Regions from separate parts of the Raoultibacter phocaeensis genome, predicted to be linked through region 3. Evidence: predicted binding sites of a transcription regulator. Region 3 holds the regulator's gene; each other region holds the start of a gene.

Region 1 (8,084 bases), on a different contig from region 3:
CTCGGCATCACGGCCGACCTCTCCGATGTGCCCGAGAACGTCGGCTTCCCCGTGGACGAGCCCGTCTTCTGCGGAGGACAGCGCCACGACGCTCTCGCCTTCAACAACTATGCCGCCTACGAGGGCTACGCGCCTGCAGGCTGTACGGCCATGACGCTGTTCATGAACGGCGACACCTACGACTGGTGGGCCGCCCGCAAAGCCGACGGTACCTACGCCGTGGAGAAGCAAAAGCTCGCCGAAGCGGTGATCGCTGCGGTGTCGAAGAAGTACCCGCAGATCGAGGGCAAAGTGGAGGTGTGGGACGTGGCTACGCCGCTCACCTACGAGCGCTACCTGCGCTCGTACAAGGGTTCGTGGATGTCGAACATGCTCCCCGGCGAGAAGATGCGCAGCTACCCGGCGAAGCCCGAGGGTGTCGCGGGCGTCTACTTCGCCGGCCAGCGCCTTGTTGCCCCCGGCGGCCTGCCCACCGCGGTGGAGACCGCCCGCACCGCCGTCCAGCATCTGTGCAAGGACGAAGGCGCAGTGTTCCAGGGGGCGCAGAACTCGCCGAGGTGGTGAGCTTTCACGCTGTCCTACGCGAATTTCAGGCAGGTGTTGAGATGCGGGTTACGCGAAAGGATAGGATGCGCTTGTATGAGACGGGTGCCTCGGGCGCGAAAGGTTTTCGGGGAACGTTGTGACGCGAAACGAAGCCATGGATCCTACGCCATGCTACACTGATCAGGTCAGATGCCAGAGAGAAAGGATGATCCGATGATCGACCATATGAGCGTCAAGGTGAAAGACTTCGATAAAGCGGCGGCATTCTATACGGCTGCGCTTGCGCCGCTCGGGTATGTGAAGGGCATCGAGTATCCCGGTGGCCTGCAGCTGCACGTCGAAGATGAGCCCGGGGATGTGTGGGTGATGGCGCTCAAGGACGACGAGGCGCAGCTTCCGACCCACATCGCGTTTACCGCGCACGATGCGGACGAAGTGAAAGCATTCTACGAGGCGGCGCTTGCCGCAGGCGGGACCGACCACGGTGCTCCCGGGCCGCGCGATTACCATCCCGGGTACTACGCGGCGTTCGTGTACGACTTCGAGGGCAACAACATCGAAGCGGTAATCCACGACTTCGGCGAATAGGTTCTGCTCGCACGCAAGCGCCCGTCGAAATTGAGGTGCGATCCGCTTGCATGGCTAACGGGCTGCGGATGGCGCGCGAGATCGACGGGCGCTTCGTCTTGTGCGCCGGGTGGCGACTCGCGGAGTATCCTCCCAGGTTACTCACTGTGCGCGGGGCACGTGACTTCCATGGTTGCGAATGCGGCGGCCACGCGGGCGAACCTGTCGGCGTCGTAGCCGATCCGATCCAGTTCGGCGAGGTCCGCAAGGTCTTTTTCCCGATCGGTTGCGACCTTTGCGGCACGTACGGCCTCGATCGTCGACATGCCGACTCGGCTGCCGTCGGGAAGCTCGCGCATCTCGACGAAGTCGTCTTCTTCGAGCCCAGCGGCAGTGGCGAGCAGCAGCGCGTCGTATCCGGCGAACGAAGCGTGGAGCGCGTTGCGCTGTTCGAGCGCGCCGTTCTCGATCGAAAACGGCGCGAAGCTAACCATGACGCTGTCGACGACGGCATGAACGCCGAAATCCGCTCTGCTGGAATTGCATTCCAGGTTCAGGGAGTCGAGCGTTTCGTCGTAGAACCCGCGCATCGCAAGCCAGCTCCGAACCGCCGGCATGTCGGCTGCCCGCACCGAAAAATCGACGTCGTCATGGCAGCGCCCCGAATCGTTGCCCGAGATGATCCAGGGTACCAATCCTCCCTCGAGAAACACGGTGCCGATAAGCTCTGGCGCGCGAAGCACGGCGAGGGCTACCGCTTTCGCATCGGTGAAGCTCGTTGTTTCCATGGGTGCTCCCATCTTTCGAACGGTTGGGGCTCGCGTCGGTGCACGACGGCTGGCGGCGCACATCCTCGGATCGTTTCGGTGTACTATGCGTCGCTCTTCGGACTTGCCATGCGTAACAAGAAATCGGCTTTCTTCGCCGCCTCTTCGGCGCTCAGTTCGGGTGCCTCGAATAGCCATAGGCGGATGATCCCGACGAGGCCCGACGCGACGAAGTGAAAGAGAAACGTCACATCCTGCTTCGGCAGGTTCGGATTGGCGCGCTCCCAGTCGCTGTGGTAAGCGTCGTACAGGTAGGCGATGACTCGATCGATGAAGTTGCCCTGCCCGCGGTTCTCGAATGCGGCGCGCACGAGTACACGATGTTCGGAGGCGAACTCCATGAGCGCAGGCACCATGTCGAACACGTTGTGCGGAAGCTTTTCGACGTAGCGTTCGAACCCGGCGAACAGGTCGTCTTGCATGGCGAGCAGCAGCGCGAACTGATCGGAATAGTACTTGTAGAACGTTTTGCGCGATATGCCCGCTTCTTCGCAGATCTCGCTTACCGTGATATCCGATACCGGCTTCTGCTCGAGCGCGCGCAAAAACGAATCGAAAAGGCACTGCTTGGTGTAGCGTTGCCGCGAGTCTTTCGGTTCGATGAACATAGAGCTCCTTGCCGTTCTCGGTGCAATTGGTTTCTTCAATCGCGCGGTATCGTCCATTATAAGCGCATGCGCAGAGATGCTCGGCGCGTTTTCGGCATCGGTTTCGCACCGGTCTTTCAGCGAAGCTTGTGCGATTGCTTCCGTGATTGCGAGCGCCCTATGCCGCGCAGCAGCTTCGCCTGGGCAAGAAGAAGGCGGGCTTCGTCGTGTGCAGCCCAAAGAACGTATCTGAGCATGCGTTCGCGCTCGACGATTCTGAGGGTAACAGCTGCAGGTGGCTTGCCTGCGCCGATCCGCTTGCCGTATTCGGTGATCGAGTACGCGTTTACCCCGAACGTTCCTTGGGCGAGTGTCGTGGTTGCACAGCCGAACTCCACGAGCTGAACCGGCTGCGTGCGGTGCCCCGCTTCAAGCCGTTTGGCTTCGCGGCTGTTGAACGGTTTGATGGCTATGTGGTTCGCTCCGCTCGCAAACGCGGCTTCGATGCTGTGTTTGAGCTGGTGTGAAGTCTGGCCGGGCTGCGCGAAGGCGAAGGTAAGCGATACGGTTTCGAAGGGGGCTTCTTTGAGGACGCTCAGCATGCCGCATGCGGCTGCATCGGGTGTGTCTACGGGCTTCTGGACGCAAGGCCGGGATGCAACCGTTACGGCGAGGTGCGATATTCCCGCCTCGTACAGCATGCGGAGCTTTTCGCTCTCGAGTTCTGTCGAGGCGAGTTCGAAGCCTATGCCGTGCGTGATGGTGAATCGTTCGCGCACTGCGCATACGATCGATTCAAGCGCAGGGGCGTCGAGCAGGGCCGTGTTTCCTTTGATGAACAGCGTAGTGATGGTCTTGCGGTCGCGCGGGGCGGCCGAGCGCGAATCTTTCCACGCGGCCGAGCCTGCTGAGTGGATAGCCGAAAGCAGGTGCTCGAGAACGGCGCGGCAATCGCTCGCATCGGATTCGCCTGCGCGATCGCTGCCCTCGGGCGCGCACGCGGCAATGCGTGTGGGAATGTGGAGGTACATTCCCAGGTTGGAAACTCCTGCGTAGTCGAAGCGCGAACCCCGCTCATTCGAAAAGCGCAAGGGCTTGATCGAGCTCAGTTTCGTAGAGCGGGCTAGGCATGCATCGACGAGCGAAACGATGGTTCCCATGGTTCCTCCTGCAGTCGGTCGGCTGTGCTGTAGCTATATTATAGACAGATGTTACTAAATATACAAGAGACTACGAAATAAGGACGGAGACGAGTTGCCGAGGCATGCGCGTACTACTCTCGTGTGCGCACGACGCACTTGCCAGCGGCTTCGGCTGGCTGCGTTACCCGAACCGCGCTTTGCCCGGGATCATTTCTTGTGCGGTGAGGCGTGCCATCCCGGCACGTTCGTATGCAGCTCCCATGCACGCGACGCCTCTCGCACGGGAGGTTTCTGTCCGCTGGTATACTTGCCCTCATATACGGCTCCGTTGAGCGCATGGGCACGCGGCGAATGAGAAAGATGGAAGCGAATGAAAGACGTTGGATTCGATACGGCAACACGGCGCATCGCGCTCGGTATGAGCGGGGGTGTGGATAGCGCCGTGTCGGCGGCTGTGCTTATGCGGGCGGGCTACGAGGTCGTCGGTGTGACATGCCTGTTCACCGATGACGAGAAGTCCCGTGCGGCTGCGCGGGATGCAGCCGCCGTGTGCGAGCTGCTCGGCATCGAACATGCGGTTTGGAAGTGCTCGGAGGCGTTCGAGCGCGAGGTAGTCGGCCCGTTCGTGGACGGCTACGCACGCGGCCTCACGCCGAGCCCGTGTGTTTCGTGCAACGCCCGCTGCAAGGTTCCCCAGCTCTTGGCGGCGGCAGACGAGCTTGGATGCGAGAAGGCGGCAACCGGGCATTACGCTCGCATCGCGCGTCTCGAGGAAAGCGGGCGCTTCGTCGTCAAAGCCGCCCTCGACGCATCGAAAGATCAGAGCTATATGCTCTCCCAGCTCACGCAGGAGCAACTCGAGCGCCTCGTGTTTCCCCTGGGCGCTGCGACGAAAGCGGATGTTCGGGTGTTGGCGGCGGATCTCGGCCTCCCGGTTGCCGATAAGCCCGAAAGCCAGGATATCTGTTTCATCGAAGGTGACCATAGAGTGTTTCTCGAGCAGCGGGGCGTCTGCGACGAACCGGGGACTATCGTCGATGCGCACGGCACGGTGCTCGGTCGCCATGATGGTTTGGTTCGCTATACCATCGGGCAGCGCAAAGGCATCGGCATCGCGGCCCCCGAGCCGTACTACGTCATCGGCAAGCGGTTCGATCGCAACGAACTCGTGGTGGGTTTCAAAGATGAGACGCTCATCGATTTCGTTACGGTGGCGAACCCGAATTGGCAGGCGTTCGACGCGTTGGCCGAACCGCTCGACTGCATGGTGAAGCTTCGGTATCGAAGCACGAAGGTTGCCTGCACGGTGCATTCCTGCGATGGCGGGTCGGTGGAGGTCCGCCTTATCAGCCCGCAGCCGACGACGGCACCGGGCCAGCATGCGGTGTTCTACTTGGGCGAGACTGTGCTCGGAGGCGGTATGATCGTTGAGGTCGGAACCGCAGCTCTTTCCGCCTCGGCACGGTAGCCTCGAGCGCTCTCGCCTCCTTCCGTGCGCTTCGCCGTACCGTCGGCTGAAGCAACGCGAAAGCGACGGCAGCAGCACTGTTCTTTCGATGCTCTGCGCGCTGTGATATGATGCGCGATGGAATGATGAGACGTGCAAGGAGGTCATACGATATGAAGAAGATTTTCATCATCGGCGGAATGGGTGCCGGAAAGTCAATGGCCACCAAGGCGCTCGTCGAGCAAGGCCTTCCGTTCATCGACCTCGACGAGGTGGGGCATGAGGTGCTTACGCGCGACTATGTGAAAACCGATCTCGTGGAAGCGTTCGGCGACGATATTCTCGAGGAAAACGGCGAGGTCAACCGTGCTGCGCTCGCTGCGAAAGCGTTCGTGGACGATGTGCATACGAGCCTGCTCAACAGCATCACCATGCCCCGTATCGAGGAAACGTTCTCCGATCGCATCGATGAGCTCGAGAGCGAGGGCCACGAGGCGGTTGTCGTCGAGTACTCGGCTTTCAAGAACCGGGATATTTCGCTTGCCGCGAAAGCCGACTGCATCATCGCCGTGCTTGCGCCGCTCGACGTGCGCATCGAGCGTGCGGTAGCTGCCGGCTGGGACGAGGAAGACGTGAAGCGCCGCATCGCTCAGCAGATCACCGATGCCGATCGTATCGAGGTGGCCGATGTGGTATTCCACAACGACGCCGCGCCCGAGGACCTCAAACAGCAGGTTGGCTCATGGTGGGACGAGTTCAAGAAAACCTGCTAACGGCTCACTTGCGCTGCCATGATGCCGACGGCTTCGATTGATGGTGCTTTCGAAGAGAACTGCTGACGGTTCGGTACTATTTTTACGAACATCTGTTCACTAGACGTGGCTTGTGCTACGATGATTCCCTTATGCGAATGTTCACCTGATCGCTCGGGTGCATGTGCGTCGTGCGTCTTCGGATAAGCTCGCAGCGCGCCGGCCGAGTCGTTCGGTTATTTCAGAAAAGGAGGAGCGATGGCTCACCTTTCGAATATCGAGGGAATGGAAATGGAAGGCAAAACGTCGGAGGTTCGTCTGGCTTCGACGCCGTTTCGCGTGGTGTCTCCCTTCGAACCCGCGGGCGATCAGCCTCAGGCGATCGAGCGGCTCGCGCAAAACGTCGAGTCGGGTATGCGCTACGAGACGCTTCTGGGCGTGACGGGCTCGGGCAAGACGTTCACGATGGCGAAGGTCATCGAGGCCGTGCAGAAGCCTACGCTCGTTATGGCCCCCAACAAGACGCTCGCCGCGCAGCTTGCAGCCGAGCTCAAGGAATTCTTCCCCGACAACTCGGTTGTGTACTTCGTGAGCTACTACGACTATTACCAGCCCGAAGCCTATGTTCCCTCAAGCGATACGTTTATCGAGAAGGACGCTTCGATCAACGAGGAAGTCGAGAAGCTGCGCCATGCGGCAACCTCGGCTCTGCTCTCGCGGCGCGACTGCATCGTCGTGGCGTCGGTATCGTGCATCTACGGCATCGGCTCGCCGATGGATTACGCGGGCATGGCGGTGTTCGTCGACAAGGAAAAGGAGATGGACCGCGATAAGGTCATCCACGAGCTGATCGATATCCAGTACGACCGCAACGATTACGAACTCAAGCGCGGAACGTTTCGCGTGCGGGGAGATAACCTCGATGTGTTCCCGCCTTACGCCGACAACCCGATCCGCATCGAGTTCTGGGGCGATGAGATCGAGCGCATCGCCGAGGTTGACAACGTGACGGGCGAGGTGCTCAACGATTTCGAAGCGCTTCCCTTGTGGCCGGCCTCGCACTACGTGACGGCGCGGCCGAAGATGGACAAGGCCCTCAAAACCATCGGCGAAGAGCTGCGTGACCGTCTTGCCCAGTTCAAGTCGGAAGGCAAGCTGCTTGAGGCCCAACGCCTCGAGATGCGGGTGAACTACGACCTCGAAATGCTTGAGACGATGGGCTTCTGCTCCGGCATCGAGAACTACTCGCGCCACATGGACGGGCGTGAGCCGGGCGAGCCGCCCTACACGCTCATCGATTACTTCCCGAAGGATTTCCTCTGCATCATCGACGAGAGCCACGTGACCGTGCCGCAGATCCGCGGCATGCACGAAGGCGACCGCAGCCGCAAGATCACGCTCGCCGAGCACGGGTTCAGGCTTCCGAGCTGCCTTGACAACCGCCCGCTCCGCTTCGACGAGTTCGAGGAGCGCGTTCCGCAGTTCATTTACGTGTCGGCTACCCCAGGAGATTACGAGCAGAAGGTATCGCAGGATCAGGTTGAGCAGATCATCCGTCCCACGGGTCTGCTCGACCCTGAGATCATCGTGCGTACCTCGGCTTCGCAGATCGACGACATCATCGACGAGGCTAAGGAGCGTGCATCGCGCGAGGAGCGCGTGCTCATCACGACACTCACGAAGAAAATGGCGGAAGATCTGACCGATCACTTGCTCGACCAGGGCGTGAAGGCGCGCTATATGCACTCCGACATCGCAACGCTCGAACGCGTCGAGATTTTGCGCGACCTGCGTCGTGGCGAATTCGACGTGCTCGTGGGCATCAACCTTTTGCGTGAGGGGCTTGACCTGCCAGAGGTCTCGCTTGTCGCCATCCTCGATGCCGACAAGGAAGGGTTCTTGCGCAACCACCGCTCGCTCATCCAGACGATCGGACGCGCTGCCCGTAACGTTTCGGGCCAGGTCATCATGTACGCCGACAAAGTAACCGATTCGATGCGCCTTGCCATCGACGAGACGAGACGCCGTCGCGAGATTCAGATGCAGTACAACCAAGAACACGGCATCGAGCCGCAGACCATCCGCAAGGCCATCAACGACATCATGAATTACGTGAAGGACGAGGTGGGCAACACCACTGCCGAGCAGGTGAACCTCGAACTTGCGGCGCTGTCGCGCGAAGAGGTGCTGCGCATCATTTCTTCGATGGAAGACGA
Region 2 (8,084 bases), 710 kb from region 3:
CTTGCGAACCAGTCGAGCGCACATCTAAGTTTGCTGCGTGTGATATCGAGACGAAAAAAAACGACCCCGCTTTTGCGGGGCCGATTCTGGCATATGTAAGACAAACCCGAAAGTTAAGCCTTCGTCACATTGCTCGCCTGGAGCTTGCCATTCTGGCCGGTGGTGACGTCGAACTGCACTGCAGCACCTTCGTCGAGGGTCTTGAACCCGTCCATCTTGATCTCAGAGAAGTGGACGAAGAGATCTTCGCCATCGTTCTGGGAGATGAACCCATAGCCTTTTTCCGGGTTGAACCACTTAACAGTACCTTCCGCCATTGTTTCCTCTTTCCTCTTCCCCTACCCAGGGAAGGTCACTCTTCGTGCTGCATGGCGGCAACACTTGGCCCCCATTGCTGGGGCTTTGTTCCACTTTACACTAAACTGAAGCGGTTGGGTGCATGATTTATCGTGTTTCGCGTTTTTTTACCGTCCCGTAAAGCATTTGAAGCTTAAACGAGCGCTGCAACGCCGTTCTCGAGCGGGTCACGTTTTCCGCCGCGCGCAAGCCTGCGCGAAAACCCGAAGCATGCAGAACGCTACAGCCCTTTTTTGCTTTCCTCGAACAACGTCTCGAATTCCTCTGCCGAAATCGATTCCTCGGTAAGATCGATGCCGTACGAATCGGCAAGGGCGCGGGCCTGGCTCGCTCGTAGCGCAGCTCGCTCGGTATCACCGGCATCTTCGAGATAGCGCGATTCGAGCAGGAGGCTGCGGGCAATGTATTCGACCACCCGCGGATCGGTCCCCGAAACCGAGAGGATGCTCGCAATGGATTCGGGCGCAAGCGAAAGGAGCACGCCCCCATCGAGTTCGGTCGCCTCGCCAATCGCGGTCTCGAGCATTTCGGCAGCTGAAGCGGGATCGAGCTTGCCGTTGGCCTTTTCCATACTGCGCCTGATCGCCTCGGCGAACTGGAGGAATATGCGCATCAGATAATCTTGTTGAAACATGGTTGCCTCTCGGTTTGCATGGGTCCGGATTACCCTGTAGCGGGTGCCGGAATACCCAGATGGTCGTATGTTCTTTCGGTCGCCTGCCTGCCGCGCGGCGTACGGATCATGAGGCCCTGTTGCAGCAGGTAAGGCTCGTAGACGTCTTCGAGCGTTTCGGGATCTTCGGATAGGGCCGACGCGAGCGTGGTTAAGCCCACGGGCCGCCCCCCGAAGCGAACGGCCAGAAGCTCCAGGATGCGATTGTCCATGATGTCGAGCCCGAGCGAATCGACCTCGAAGAAGCTCAGGGCCTGCGCTGCAACGTCTTCGTCGATCGTACCGTCGCCGCGCACCTGCGCCCAATCGCGCACGCGTTTGAGCAGGCGGTTCGCCAGACGCGGCGTTCCCCTGCTGCGCCGAGCGATTTCGAGTGCACCGTCGCGCTCGATACCGATGTCGAGAATCGAGGCGGATCGCTGCACGATGGTGCACAGCTCGTCGGGCGTGTAGTAGTCCAAGCGGAAGAGCATGCCGAAGCGGTCGCGCAAAGGTCCGGTAAGAAGCCCCGTACGCGTAGTAGCGCCGACGAGCGTGAACCTCGGAAGGTCGAGGCGGATCGAACGGGCAGCCGGACCCTTGCCCACCACGATGTCGAGCACGTAATCCTCAAGCGCCGGATACAGCACCTCTTCGACCATGCGGTTCAACCGGTGGATCTCGTCGATGAACAGCACATCGCCCTCTTCGAGGTTCGTGAGTATCGCGGCAAGATCGCCCGTACGCTCGATTGCGGGGCCGCTCGTCGTTCTGATGTTGGCGTTCAGCTCGTTGGCGACCACCGTGGCAAGCGTGGTCTTGCCGAGGCCCGGCGGACCCGAAAACAGAATATGGTCGACCACTTCGCCTCGCGCTTTCGCGGCCTCGATCAGAACGGAAAGGGAATCCTTGACCTTTTCCTGACCGGCGTAATCGGCCAAAAGCTTGGGACGCAGGCTCCGATCGAGCGCAAGATCGTCCTCCGTAAGATCGGGAGTGACCGCGCGCGATGCGCTGAGCGCACCGTCGGCTTCCGCCGCCGAGAACACCATGCCTTCTATTTCGATGCTGCCGTTTTCCATAACCGCCTAATTTCGTACGCTGGGCAACCGATTGCCGCGATGCGGGCGCATAGCCTATTCGCCCATACGCTTCAAAGCGTATTGTAGCAGCATGGCCTCGTCGGCTTGGTCGGGAGCGCCCTTGAGTGCTAGTTCGATCTCGGCAGATGTGAATCCCATGGACAAAAGCGCATCCTGCACGCCCTGCACGGGACCGCCCGTTGCGGCCACGGCCGTGGGCTCGCCGAGCAGATCGGCATCGAGCGATCCTTTGAGTTCGAGAATGATGCGGGATGCCGTTTTCTTTCCGACGCCGGGTATTTTCGATACGAGCGCAACATCCTGCGAGGTGATGGCCGCGACAAGCTGTTGGGGCGAGAACACCGACAACGCCGAGAGCGCCACTTTGGGCCCGATGCCCGAAACGCTGTTCAGCCGCAGGAACAGTCCCTTTTCTTCCTGGGAAAGAAACCCGTACAGCGACACCGCATCTTCCCGCACGTTCAGATGCGTATGCACAAGCACGCGTTCTCCCGTCGCGGGAAGTTTCGCAAGGCTTCCCGCAGCCATGCCGACCGCGTAGCCCACACCCCCGACGTCGATAAACGCCGTATCCTGCGTTTTGCCTGCCAGTATGCCGTTGAGAAACGCTATCATAGTGCTCCTTTATGCGTGGTATAGCAGATGGCTGCGGCGAGCGCATCGGCTGCGTGGTCGGGATGGGGAACGGCCTCGAGCGAAAGCAGCTGCTTGACCATGTACTGCACCTGCTCTTTCTCAGCCGTACCGGTACCGACCACAGCAAGCTTGATCTGGCGCGGTGTAAATTCGCCGACCGGCAGATTCCCCGTCGCACAGGCCACAAGCGCGGCTCCGCGCGCCTGGCTCGTGCCGATACCCGCCGTGACGTTTTCGCCGAACCACACCGTTTCGATGCCGACGCACTCGGGCTCGAACCGTGCGATCACAGCTCCCATCTGATCGTGGATTTTCTTGAGGCGCTGGCAAAGCTCGGTATCCTTCGACGTGGAAACGCAGCCGTACGCAAGGCACGTCAGCCTCGGGCCCCGTTGGGCCACAACGCCCCACCCCGTATTAGCAAGCCCCGGATCGATTCCGAGGACGATGCGTTCAACCGATGCCATGAAACCCTTTCGCCTATCGGTTTGCGATGCCGTTCGAACCCCGCTTACAACAAGCCGGCTCGAACGTATATGCGACAACAAACACTTGTTCGCATGATACCACAACGAATCCTGCACGAAAGATAAAGGAACGAGAATATGCAAAACAAAAACGGGCGCACCCGAAGATGCGCCCGCTTACAAACAAAAGGGTCAGTCTACTCGCTATCGAGCGCTGCGGCGATTTCGTCGGTTACGTCCATCGAGTGATACACATTCTGAATGTCTTCAAGCTCTTCGAACTTATCAATGAGGCGCATGACCTTCTTCGCGTCGGAAATGCTCACCTCGGTGGGGGTCGTAGCCTCCATGATAAGCTCGGCACCCTTCGTCTCAAGGCCCGACTCCTCAAGCGCCTTCTTCACCGCCATAAGCTCGGTGGGCGCGGTGTAGACGATCCACTCCTCGTCGGCATCTTCGTAATCGTCGCCACCGGCATCGGCCACAGCAAGCATGAATTCCTCTTCGTCGCCAGCGGCGCCGTTCGCCTTCATGCCCTCTTTTTTATCGCCCTCGATCTCTTTCGGGATCATGATCTGGCCTTTGCGCTCGAACTGGAACGCGACCGAACCGGACGTGCCCAAGCTGCCGTTCGCATGAGAGAACGCGCTGCGCACGTCGGCGGCGGTGCGATTGCGGTTATCGGTGAGCGCCTCGAGGTAGACGGCGACGCCCGCAGGCCCGTAGCCTTCGTAGATGACCGTCTCGTAGTTGGCCGCATCTTTGCCGCTGCCGAACGCCTTGTCGATGGCGGTTTTGATCTTGTCTTTAGGAAGCGAGTAGCCCTTCGCCTTTTCGATGGCGGCCGCGAGCGACGCGTTGTTGTCGGGGTTCGGGTCGCCACCCTCCTTGGCTGCCACCGTGATGTTACGGGACAGTTTGGAGAACAGAGCCGAGCGCTTAGCGTCCTGCGCGGCTTTGCGGTGCTTCGTGGTTGCCCATTTTGAATGCCCTGACATATGGTTTCCCTAACTCTCTGATGCAATTCCAGCGCGTTATTGTATCACACCAGCTCCCTGCGCTTCAGAGAGTGCGAACGCTCTCCATAATAGGACGTGCGGCGGCACAGGGCGAACAGGCGGCAACTTCTCGTCTTGCGTAGCGCCCCGCGACAAACTCCACGATGTCGAGATCGGCGTAGCCGCGAATCGCGAAATCGGACAGCTCGGCAAGCTCGTCGAACGTACCCGAATCGTCGCGGTCATGGATGCCGATCGTACGATAACCTGCTCCGCGAAGCGTGCGCAACGCGTACGCGGCATCCTCGAACACCCATGTTTCTTCCTTCGGCGTTCCCAGAAAGGCCCGAGCATAGTCGTATACCGCCGGCTCGCGCTTCGAGGCGCCCACGTCGTCGGTCGAGGCGACAATCGAGAAGAATTCGCGCAGCCCCGCATGTCCGAGACCGATCTCAAGCAGGTGATTCGGGCTTGACGACGCCACTCCCATCTTGATCCCGAGCGAAGCGAGCGCACGGACGAACTCAAGCGCCCCCAAACGGGCTTCGACCGAAAGCGCATAGTGGCCGACGACCAGATCCTGGATCATGTCGGCAACCTCTTCGGCGCACGTTCCGACTCCGTACTTCTCGTTAAAGAACGCACCCGCCTCGGGCACGGTCAGCGTAGTGAGAATGTCCACGTCGCGCGCATCGAGCGAAGCCCCCGCCCGAGCCGCAAGCGTACGCTCCGCACGCCTCCATGCCCCCATCGTATCGAGCAGCGTTCCGTCGCAATCGAATATGACTCCTGAAACCTGCATGCACAACCTCAACTTTCGTTTCGTCGCTTCCTCCGTTATACGGGTCCACCGTACCAAGGAGGAATCAAGCGGCGATAAGAAGCGGGTAAAACTTGTGCAATATCAATTCCGCAGAACCAGTCGGCCTTGCGCTACAGCGATCGCGGTGCCGTGCCGTCGCCGAACACCATGTCCTCGAACTTATCGACGGGTACCGGTGTCGAGAACACGTATCCTTGTACCGCATCGCATTCGACGCTGCGAAGGAACTCGACTTGCGGAATGGTTTCAACGCCCTCGGCAACGGTTCCCATATCGAGCTTCTTCGCAAGCTCGACCACCGACTCGACCACAGCGCATCCCCGCTCGTCGTTGCCGATGAAGAACTGTCGATCGATCTTCAGCACGTCGACGGGAATCTCCTTGAGAACATTCAGCGACGAATAGCCGCTGCCGAAATCGTCCATGGAGCAGCGGAATCCGCAATCGTGGATATCGTCGACCACGCTGCGCAACTGCTCGATGCTCTCAAACGCAACGCGCTCGGTCAATTCGAACTCGAGCAGGTGCGCTGGAATGTCGTAGCGCTCCCGCACTTCCTCGAACGCCTTGAGGAAATCCCTGCGCCGCAAATGGACGGGCGATAGGTTGACCGAAATAGGAAGCGTCTCGCGACCCGAATCCATCCACATGCGCAATCGTTTGCATACCTGCTCGAACACGTTGAGGTCGAGTTTGATGATGAAGCCGTTGCGCTCGAAGAACGGGATGAACTCGTCGGGCGGAATCAGCCCGCGCTCGGGAGAATCCCACCGCACGAGCGCTTCGGCACCGATCACCTCGTTGGTATCGAGGCTCACCTTCGGCTGCAGGTACACCACGAATTCGCCCGTCTCGAGCGCATGGTCCATCTCGTTTTCCATTCCCTTTTCCCGCAGCAGCCGAGCATGCTCGATATCGTCGAAGAACATGCACGAGCACAAGGACCCGCCCGACCGCCGTTCGCTCTTGCGCGCTGTATTCGATCGGTCGCGCACGGCCACAATGTCGGTTTCGGATTCGTTCACCAGATACACGCCGCAGTTCAGCTTCAGGAAGTACGGAGCATCGACGTCGACATTGATGCGGTTGATCTCTTCGGCCAGATGGTTCAGCCACACCTCGATGCTTCCGCGATCGAGCTCTTCAAGCACGACGTTGAACACATCGGCGGAAATACGTGCCGCAATTTCCCCGTCGTGGAGGTTCGCGACGATTGTATCGTGAATGTGCTTGAGCGTCGCGTTACCCCGTTCCTTGCCAAACGTATCGTTGATGAGCCTGAAGTTGCTCACATCAAGCGTTACGAAGGTGAAGGGCCGGCGTTTCTGCATGCGCTGAGCTACCAGATGGTCGAAGCGTGCCATGGTGTGGCCGCACGTTACCGGATCCACGAAGGCGATACGACTGATCTCACGGTTCTTGCGCGCCGTCATCCAAAGCAGATAGCCGCCGAACAACCCGAATGCGGCAAGGGCGAGCAAAGCGACGGCAACGATGGCCATATGCGTGAAATTGGTGAGAGAGCTCGTATACACATCGGGAGGAACGACGGAAAGCGCGTACCATCCTCCTTTATCGAGCGGCCAGTAGTTCATTTCGCGAGGCTCGTTATTGATACTGTAGCGAATTCGCCCGCTCTCGCCGCTTGCCATCGCCTGCTGCATGAGGGCTATCTCCGATTGGCTGATATCGGTTTGCTCGGCAAGGCTATCGAATACGTTACTTCCCTCAAGCAATGCGTTCTGGTTGCTGGAGCGCAAGATGAATTCGCCCTCGCGTGAAACGATATGGGAAAAGCCCACCCCGTCTGCCGTATCGGTATTGAGCAGAAGCTCCATTGTTTCAGGGGCGACCAACCCCACGATCGCGCCCATGTCGCCGCTCGGCGCAGGCGCTGCGTACAAAGCACCCCGTTCGCCTTCGAAAACTGAAACGAGCTGGTCGCTGACGCCCGGGTTGCCGGCAATTGCCTTCTTGACCGCGCTAAAGTCCGAGAGATCGACCGATTCCCTGCCGTCAACCAGCAAATTCCCTTTAAGATCGGTGTAGCCGATCCACACAAACGGGCTCGTGGCGATAACCGCATCGATCATTTCATCGCGGGTGCGCTCGTCTTGACCAGCTATTTCAAGCTGCACTCCAAGGTTCGATAGCAACTCGAGGTTGAAGCTCATCCTCTGGTTGATGCGATATGTGGTCTGCTGAGATAGCTCGGCCAGATACCGTTCGGTTTCCTCGGTAGCAATCGCCGTGCTCCGCATCACGGTCGCCCCGCTGATCACTGCCGCCAAAACGATGAGCACCCCGAACAATGCAAAGAATATGCCCAGGTTATTCCTTTGTACCAGAGATTTCACGACCTTCTCCCGCTTCCTTCAGCATGCCGTATCTCACTGCACGGGATCACGTGCGCTTGCAAACAAGCGGATACAATCCTCTATAAGCAGATTAGTCATCGATTATCGCAGGAAACGCTGTATCGGGCAAGAAGTATGCGCTCAGGCTTTCGCAGCGGGCATCCGACGATTTCAATCGTGCAGGATCGTGTCGAGCAGAACGAAAGCTTCCAAGATGCACTATTCGTCTACGAAAACGAATCAGGACCAACAAACAGGAAGAGCCGCATTGGGGGAATGCGGCTCTTCCTATGTTTCAGACCTTGACTAGTATATGATTGTGTCTAGTACTTGACAAGAACTTTTTTATCATGGTTCGATAAGAGGCGGTCCTGTGCGCACAAGCCGCAGGAAGCGCGCTCGCACAAACTATGCGTCGGTCTTGCCGTCTTCATCCATGATACCGCCTGCGACCATGTAGCCGCCGACGAAAGCGAGACCCAGATCGGCGTACATGCCCGTGAGAGGCTTGCCCGAAGGGTTGCCCTCCCCCGACGATCCGCCGGCCGTATGCCAGCCCGCGTACAAACCGGGTATAACCTGCCCCGATGTATTCACCACCTGCATGGCGGGCGTGATGCGCAACCCGGTTTTCGAGCCGAACACATGCCCCCCGAGTTTCGCCCCGTAATAGGGCGGCTCGTCGACGGCG
Region 3 (8,084 bases):
CCGATACAGGCTCCCGCGAAAGCGAACTACGGAACAACACGGCTCAGGCTTCAGGCGGCGGTATGTACATCGGAGGCATGGGCGAGCCGAGCACGGTACGACTTGAAATGGTGACGGGCTCGGTGAGCGACAACACTGCCGAAGAAGGTAGGGGCGGCGGTATATGCCTTGACGGGGAAGCCGCCGTACTCACGCTTGGCGAATCGTACGCCCCTGCGATCCCTGCGCTTACGCCGCGCGTTCTTTCCAACCATTCGCATGGCAACGGAGGTGGAATTTCATTAGATGCTTCGCAGGAAATCAGCCTGTACAGCTTCTATGCGACGATCGAAGACAATACGAGCGACGCGAGCGGGGGAGGCATCTCATTCGAGCAGGCAACGCTGGTTACCGCGGTGTTCAACGCCACATCGGTTGACGAAAACCGCGCCGAGGGCGATGGCGGCGGCATCGCAATGAATACGTTTGCGAACCACCTCATTTTCGAGGCCGTACACGACGGATACGGCGAACTCGTGGCAGCCACGTCGGTTTCTCGCAACGTATCGGGCGGCAACGGTGGAGGCCTTTATTCGAAGAACCTTACAGGCGACGCTTACAAGATGATCACCCTGCAGATGACCGGAGCCATCGTGGACGGCAATACGGCCCAAGGCAGCGGCGGCGGAATATACGGTGACGCTGCTGAAAGCGCCAACGTACAGGCGGGTTCGGGGGGAAACGGATCGAAGATGAGTATCTCGGGCAACACGGCTCACGCATCCGGCGGAGGTGTCTACCTTGCGTCCGACGAATCGGTATCGTTCCACGGACACGGAACGACCGTCAACGACAACACTGCAGGAACGGATGGCTCGCGAGGTGACGGGGGAGGCATCTACGTCGCCTCAAGCGAGGGGTACGCGACTTTCGGGTTCAACGAATCCGGCAACCAGCAGGCCAATTCGCTTACGGGCAACCACGCTTACGGGAGAGGCGGGGGGGCGTACGCCGTTTCGGGACAGCAGTCGTATGCGCAGGTCGAGGGGCTTGACATCGAAAACAATACAGCCGAAGAAAGCGGCGGCGGCATCTTCATGGAAGCCGCGTACACTATTCTGACCATGAGCGGCGGCTGGGATCCCGAGACGGGCGATTCGCGCCGCAAGAGCCTTTCCGGCAATGTTGCGCGCACCGGATCGGGTGGCGGCGCTTTTCTGAGGGGCTCCCACGTGGAAAACCATATCGATAGGACGAATGCGCAGGATAACGTTTCGTACGAGGACGGAGGTGCTTTGTACGTATACGCCGATGATACTCGCGAAGATCAGGATACAACGCTCGACATGAGCCTGTCCGAATCCACGTTTACCGGAAACGAAGCCGGAGAATCGGGGGGAGCGGTGTACGCTGTCGAAGCCAGCGGAAACGGGGACTTCTGGTCGTCGCTCGCGGCAACGAGCGTGCAGTTCGATGCAAATGCTGCTCTTGCCGGATCGGGCGGTGCCGTGTACCTTGGTCCAAACCTGAGCAACCTCTCGCTGTATAACGGCGGGTCGGGCTCTGACCCCATCGAGTTTACCGGCAATACCGCCGCCCGCGACGGAGGTGCGCTCTTTGTTGCAGACGGCTGGCAGACAGGATACGTGCAACAGGTCCTCTTCGGCGGCAATACAGCGGGCCAAGACGGCGGCGCGGTAAGGCTCGGAACCATGGGCGATCATCAGAACGCCACCGAGATGTTCGTTTCGACCTCGAGTTTTACGGGAAATACCGCAGGTTCTTCGGGCGGCGGCATATGGACGCCGTACGAAAACCTTGCCAACCTGGTCGTCGATACCGAGGGCCAAATCGGAGAAACCACCGTATTTTCAGGGAATACGGCTTCGCGCGAGCTCGAATCGGTGCTGCTCGGTAACGCTGAAGACATTGCGCTGCATGACGAGAAAATACATACGCACAGCTTCTCCGAACGTCCCGATAGCTATTATGCCTCGGCTCCGGCGAGCCGCTCTGTAAACCCCTTCGAATACGGATACAACAACTTCGATATCAGCTACCGCAACGCCGCCATGGTGCTCTACGACGGAAACGGAGCGACGGGCGGTGCGGTGCCTGTGGACAACCGCAAGTACCTGCCAGGCGAACAGGCGGAAGTGAAAACCGATCACACCCTCGCGCGAGAAGGCTATACGTTCGAAGGCTGGGCTTTGGAGCCTGACGGAAACGTTGCGGTCGCTTCGCCGATCACCATGGAAGACGCCGACGTGGTGCTGTACGCGATCTGGTCGAAGCTTCCCGATCCGCCCGGTCCTGTTGACCCTGGCGAGCCCGTTGATCCGGGGACATCCGGCGACCCCGGTTCCTCCAACACTTCGCTGAACCAGGGAAAACATGCGTCCGCATTGGCCAAAATGGGCGATGAGGCGGTTGTCGGCATAGCGTTGCTTGCGGCTATGGGGATTTTGACGGCGATCGCAGCCGCCTTGTCCGTGCGCAAGATGCGGCGCAATCCGAAAGCATAGGGTGAAACGCTCTGATGCATTGGCTTTCGTAACGGAATGAAAACACGCCTGTTGCCCGATGGGCGGCAGGCGTGCTAGTATCTAAGACTATTGTTTATTCGGGAAAGGATGGAGCACGTACATGGCCACAATAAGGTTGCGGTAAAAGCTCTTACTCGCATACACCCATCCGAACCTTTTGAAAGGCCATACTGCCATGACCCAATCCAAGCATTTCACCATTGAAGAAGTACGCGAGCGCGCTGTGCTCGTCGGCATAGACCGCGGCGATACGACATGGCCCGTCTCCGAAAGCCTTGCCGAACTCGGCAGACTGGCGAACACTGCCGGTGCAGACGTGGTTGCCTCCACTTCGCAGAAGCTCGACGCCCCGAACCCCCGCACGTTTATCGGTTCGGGCAAGGCGGAAGAAGTCGCCGACATGTGCCGTGCCCACAGCGCCGATGTTGTCATATTCGACGACGAACTCACACCGTCTCAGCAATCGAATCTCGAAAAAATCGTACCGCGCGATGTGAAAGTCATCGACCGCACGGCGCTCATCCTCGATATATTCGCGCTCCACGCAACCACGAAGGAAGGGCGTCTGCAGGTAAGGCTCGCGCAAAACCAGTATCTGCTCCCTCGGTTACGCGGCATGTGGGCGCATCTCGCTTCGAACCGCATGGGCGGCGGTGTCGGCTCGAGGTTCGGCGAGGGCGAAAGCCAGCTCGAAGTCGACCGCAGGATGGTGCGCAAGCGCATAACCTCCATCAAACGCGAACTCAAGCAACTCGCCGATGTGCGAGCGCTTCAGCGGGAGAGCCGCTACAAAAGCGGTATGTTCAAAGTATCGCTTGCCGGATACACCAACGCAGGCAAATCGAGTCTGCTCAACACGCTCACCGATGCCGACGTCCTCAGCTACGACAAGCTGTTTGCGACGCTCGATTCGACGACGAGGAAATTCGTGCTTCCCGAGGGACGGGAAATTACGCTCACCGACACGGTCGGCTTTATTCAGAAACTTCCCCATACGCTTGTGGAAGCTTTCAAATCGACGCTCGACGAGATTACGGGAGCAGATCTCGTCCTTCATGTGATCGACGCCTCTTCACCCGAGAGAGAGGCCCAGATCCGCTCGGTCGAAGAGGTGCTCGGGCAAATCGGGGCGCAGGATATCAGGCGCGTCGAAGTGTTCAATAAGATCGATTTGCTGGATTGCGACGAGCGAGATGCGCTTGCAAAGCGCCACCCCGACGCCGTAGCCGTGTCGGCGCTGACGGGAGACGGCATCGACGAGTTGGTGCAACGCGTAAGCTCGATCGCTTCGGCCCGCGACGAGCTGCTGAGGGTGCTTGTGCCGTACGGGCGGGGCGACCTCGTATCGATTGCGCATGAGCGCGCTTCGATCGTACGCGAAGAACATGACGAGGATGGTACGCGTATAGACATGCTGATAGCCCCCGCCTACACATCGATGTTCAGCGAGTTTCTTGTAACCGAGTAAGGCTCGACCCGATCGGCCGTCATACGAAAACGCCCCGACCGCAAACGATCCGCAGCGCGGTTCGATAAGCGGTCGGGGCGTACCGGCTCCCTCGTGAAACGCTAAACGGTACCGTAGTCGTTTTAAAGGCGCCTGAAAACAGCTACTACCTTGCCCGCGATAGAGCAATCGGTTGTGATGATGGGATCCATCGAAGAGTTTTCGGGCTGCAGACGGATGTGGTCGGACTCCTTGTAAAAGCGCTTTACCGTTGCGCCATCGTCCATGATGGCTACGACGATGTCACCGTTGTTGGCGGTAGGCTGTTCTTTAACCACTACGTAATCACCGCTGTTGATACCCGCTTCGATCATGGAGTCGCCGCGAACCGAAAGCAGGAACGCAGCCGCATCGCCCACGATATCGGTAGGAAGCGTGATGGTATCGGTGATGTTCTCTTCCGCGAGAATGGGAACACCTGCTGCGACGTCGCCCACAAGGGGAAGGTTGACGAGGTTGCCGAAATTCGGCTGCGACACTTCGGCCGAGCCGGGAAACTCGTGATCTTCGAGCTGGTAGGTGAGGGCAATTGAACGGGATTTGAGAGGATCACGCTTGATGAGCCCCTTGTCCTCAAGTGCCTTGAGATGCACGTGGACCGTGGAGGGGGAGGAAAGGCCAAGGCTCTGGCATACTTCGCGCACGGTGGGGCCGTACCCCTTCTCGCGGATGCAGCTCTCGATGCAGTCGAGGACCGCTTGCTGACGTTTCGTGACTTTTTCTGCCATAAGGCTTCCTTTCAAAAATTCGAACAAATGTTTGAGAAATAACTTGACATGAACCTTTGTTCGCCATATAGTATACACGAACAAAGGTTCTATGCAAGAGCAAGGAGGCAGTTTTATGAATAATTTCGAGGCGCGCTACTCCGTGGTGGGAACGTCCGCTTTGAAGGCCGATGTCTCCGGAATGCATGATCGTGCGGCGATTATCGAGTTTCCGATGCGCGAAGCATCGCACGGCTCGCATGCTGCAACCCAGGTGCATCGCTTCAGCCAGAAGCTGCACGACTCCGAGTTCGCTACCGAGGTTCGTACGGGAACCGTGCAAGGGAAAGCCTTCGGGCGCATAGCGCCGTGGCAATCGGTCTCCGCGGGTCTCGCTCTTGCCGTAGCTGCTTTCGCAACCATCTTCTTCGGCGTCTGAACGTTCGCCTATCCGGTCTTCCGCAGATGCTGCGTTCTGCGAGAAGCTGCGTGAGCGCCCTGGGAAACCGGGGCGCATTCTTTTTGCACGGAGAACAGGAATATGCTACACTTCCTTCGTTGAAACGCCACCGGGCGTTCTTACCGTATACGAGGAGAAAAGACATGCGCAAATAACGATTGCCTTCGGGCACCCATGCAACAAGCCGTATTCCTTTGTCGCAACCGGGTGTGCAATCGTTTTCTAGCATCGTTCCTCAGCTTCCTTTGCATAAACCCATTCGTTGCGCCTCTGATTTCAATGGAGGTCGCCATGTATCTGCACCTAACCGATGTGAGCTACGCTTACGAAGATTCGCCAACTTATGCCCTCGAAACCGTGACGGCAACGTTCAGCGAAGGCTGGACCGGCATCGTCGGCAATAACGGGTCCGGAAAGAGCACGCTGCTGAAGCTGTTGTGTGGAATCGAGCAGCCCTCAGCAGGGGCCATCAGGCCTGCACCGGCGGGTGTATACTGCGCTCAATCGACCGAGCATGTACCCGAGAACCTGTTCGACTTCGCAGTCGATTATACCCCGTATGCCGTTCGCCTGCGCTCGATGCTCGAGCTCGAAGACGAATGGCTCTGGCGCTACGACACGCTTTCCCATGGCGAGCGGAAGCGCGTCCAGATCGCTTGTGCGCTTTCGCTCGAACCGACGGTGCTCGCGGTAGACGAGCCGACCAACCACCTCGACGCCCGAACGAGAGATGTCCTTCTCAAGGCACTCGCCTCGTACAAGGGCATCGGCCTGCTTGTTTCCCATGACCGGATTCTGCTCGATGCGCTCGTCGGGCAGTGCTTGTTTCTCGACGCCGGGCATGCCGTATTGGTGCCCGGCACCTACACCGAAGCGAAGGCGAGCGTGGACATTAGGCTGCGAACCGCGCAAGCCGAGCGAAAACATGCACGCGAGCAGCTTTCGAAAGCCCAGGCCGAATCCGCGCGAAGAAAAGCCGTGGCAAGCAGAAGCGCGGCGCGGCGATCGGGCAAGAACCTGGACAAGCACGATAACGACGGACGCGCAAAGCTCCGATTGGCAGTTGTCTCGGGACAGGATGGAAAAACCGGCCTGCTCTCTGCCCAAATGGATAAGAAACTCGAAGCAGCTCGAAACCGCCTTGATAAAGCGCAGGTCAAGAAGGTATACGACAAGCCCCTTTCCATCAACGCCGAGCCTTCAAGACGACGCACGGTAGCGCATCTCGACAAAGGCAGCATCTCCTTGGGCGATGGACGCTGCCTTCGCCATCCCGAAGTATACGTGGGTCCGACCGATCGGATTGGCCTTCGCGGTCGCAACGGTACGGGTAAAAGCACGTTTCTCAAAGTCCTGCTCGATGCATCGGCTGAGGGGGTATCGCATCTCGCTTATATTCCCCAAGAAGTAAGTTCCGAAGAGGGAAGGGCAGTGCTCGATGCGCTCAAGGATATGGGTCCCGCTGCAACGGGCGAGGTCCTTTCCCTTGTCGCACGACTCAACTCTCCCCCTGAGCGCATCCTGTCGGGCGATGAGCTCAGTCCCGGCGAACTTCGCAAGGTTATGCTTGCAATGGGGCTGCTCGAGCGCACTCATCTCGTCGTCATGGACGAACCGACCAACCATCTCGATCTTCCCTCGATCGAGGCCTTGCAGGATGTTCTCGCACAATGCCCTTGCGCGCTCATCCTCGTTTCCCACGACGAGCGGTTTCTTGCGGCGCTCACCGATACAGCGTGGACGTTCGTAGAGGCCGATTCGCACACAAAGCAGCGAGGTGACTCTCATCTTGTGATTTCGTAACGAATCGGTGCAGAGTTTCGTGTACCGTTGTACCACTATATGTAGTATGGTACAGTGAACAAAATACCAACAAAGGAGTGAGATGCGCTGTCCTTCATGTGGTTATGCAGAATCGAAAGTCGTTGACTCGCGTCCTTCGGAAGATGGTGCCTCCATCCGCAGAAGAAGGGAATGCCTCGACTGCGGTCGCCGCTTTACAACGTACGAGCGTCTCGGCGACAACCCCCTTGTCATAGTTAAATCAGATGGTTCATCGGAAGCGTACAACCGCGAAAAACTGTTTCGCGGCATCCTGATCGCGTGCGCGAAGCGCCCTGTATCTTCCGAACAGATCGCAAGTCTGATCGACGGTATCGAAACCGAACTTCGCCAGGATATGAAAACCGAAATAAAATCGAAAGACCTCGGCAACATGGTTATGGCTCGGCTTCGCCAGCTCGACGATGTCGCATATGTGCGTTTTGCAAGCGTTTACAAGGACTTTCAGAACATCGAGGAATTCGCCACGGCACTTGAGGGGAACGACTGATCGTGGAAGCCATTGAAGTGCCGATACGGCTTCTCGACCACGGACTCGAGGCTCCCGCGTACGCCTATCCGGGCGATGCGGGACTCGATCTTCGTTCGTCGATCGACATCGATCTCGAACCTTTCGAGCGCGCGCTCGTTCCTACCGGCATCGCGGCGGCTATCCCTCATGGGTATGCGGGATTCGTGCTTCCCCGAAGCGGTGCGGCTATCAAGCAAGGCCTTTCTTTGGTGAACGCTCCGGGCTTGATCGACAGCAACTACCGCGGAGAGATACAAGCGATCGTCATCAATCTCGATCCCCGAAAGACGCTTTCCATACAAAGAGGCGATCGGATCGCACAGATGGTGATCACGAAAACACCCGTCATATCGATTGCATTGACCGATGAGCTGGAAGATTCGGTGCGCGGGGCAGGCGGGTTCGGAAGCAGCGGAAACACATGAGCGCGGTGCCCGAGCGGCACCCGATACAGCGGGATAAGCGGGCCAAACGCAGTTCAACTGCACGACAACCCCGCTTTCTCGATACTGGTAGTTTATAAACCACATAC

What was found. The regulator LexA, encoded in region 3, represses DNA repair genes until DNA is damaged. The targets are predictions, from matches to a motif close to CNAACANNTGTTNG.
Region 1: uvrB (excinuclease ABC subunit UvrB) is a predicted target of LexA. The motif match lies at 5,975-5,988, and genes of this name have one in related genera.
Region 2: ruvC (crossover junction endodeoxyribonuclease RuvC) is a predicted target of LexA. The motif match lies at 3,294-3,307, and genes of this name have one in related genera.

Annotation. Positions count from the first base shown of each region.
Region 1 covers NZ_CABDUX010000001.1:144,217-152,300, reverse strand. Annotated here, with positions in the region: gene FJE54_RS00655 (phytoene desaturase family protein) at 1-564, shown strand, start outside; gene FJE54_RS00650 (VOC family protein) at 760-1,134, shown strand; gene FJE54_RS00645 (hypothetical protein) at 1,272-1,901, opposite strand; gene FJE54_RS00640 (TetR/AcrR family transcriptional regulator) at 1,985-2,548, opposite strand; gene FJE54_RS00635 (hypothetical protein) at 2,665-3,687, opposite strand; gene mnmA (tRNA 2-thiouridine(34) synthase MnmA) at 4,040-5,137, shown strand; gene coaE (dephospho-CoA kinase) at 5,290-5,889, shown strand; gene uvrB (excinuclease ABC subunit UvrB) at 6,127-8,084, shown strand, end outside.
Region 2 covers NZ_CABDUX010000002.1:1,699,106-1,707,189, forward strand. Annotated here, with positions in the region: gene FJE54_RS15145 (cold-shock protein) at 114-317, opposite strand; gene FJE54_RS15150 (hypothetical protein) at 578-991, opposite strand; gene ruvB (Holliday junction branch migration DNA helicase RuvB) at 1,021-2,091, opposite strand; gene ruvA (Holliday junction branch migration protein RuvA) at 2,146-2,727, opposite strand; gene ruvC (crossover junction endodeoxyribonuclease RuvC) at 2,724-3,215, opposite strand; gene FJE54_RS15170 (YebC/PmpR family DNA-binding transcriptional regulator) at 3,413-4,213, opposite strand; gene FJE54_RS15175 (HAD family hydrolase) at 4,278-5,015, opposite strand; gene FJE54_RS15180 (putative bifunctional diguanylate cyclase/phosphodiesterase) at 5,147-7,393, opposite strand; gene FJE54_RS15185 (FAD-binding protein) at 7,802-8,084, opposite strand, start outside.
Region 3 covers NZ_CABDUX010000002.1:993,733-1,001,816, forward strand. Annotated here, with positions in the region: gene FJE54_RS12020 (InlB B-repeat-containing protein) at 1-2,504, shown strand, start outside; gene hflX (GTPase HflX) at 2,701-3,993, shown strand; gene lexA (transcriptional repressor LexA) at 4,116-4,760, opposite strand; gene FJE54_RS12035 (hypothetical protein) at 4,876-5,178, shown strand; gene FJE54_RS12040 (ATP-binding cassette domain-containing protein) at 5,491-7,002, shown strand; gene nrdR (transcriptional regulator NrdR) at 7,085-7,531, shown strand; gene dut (dUTP diphosphatase) at 7,534-7,977, shown strand.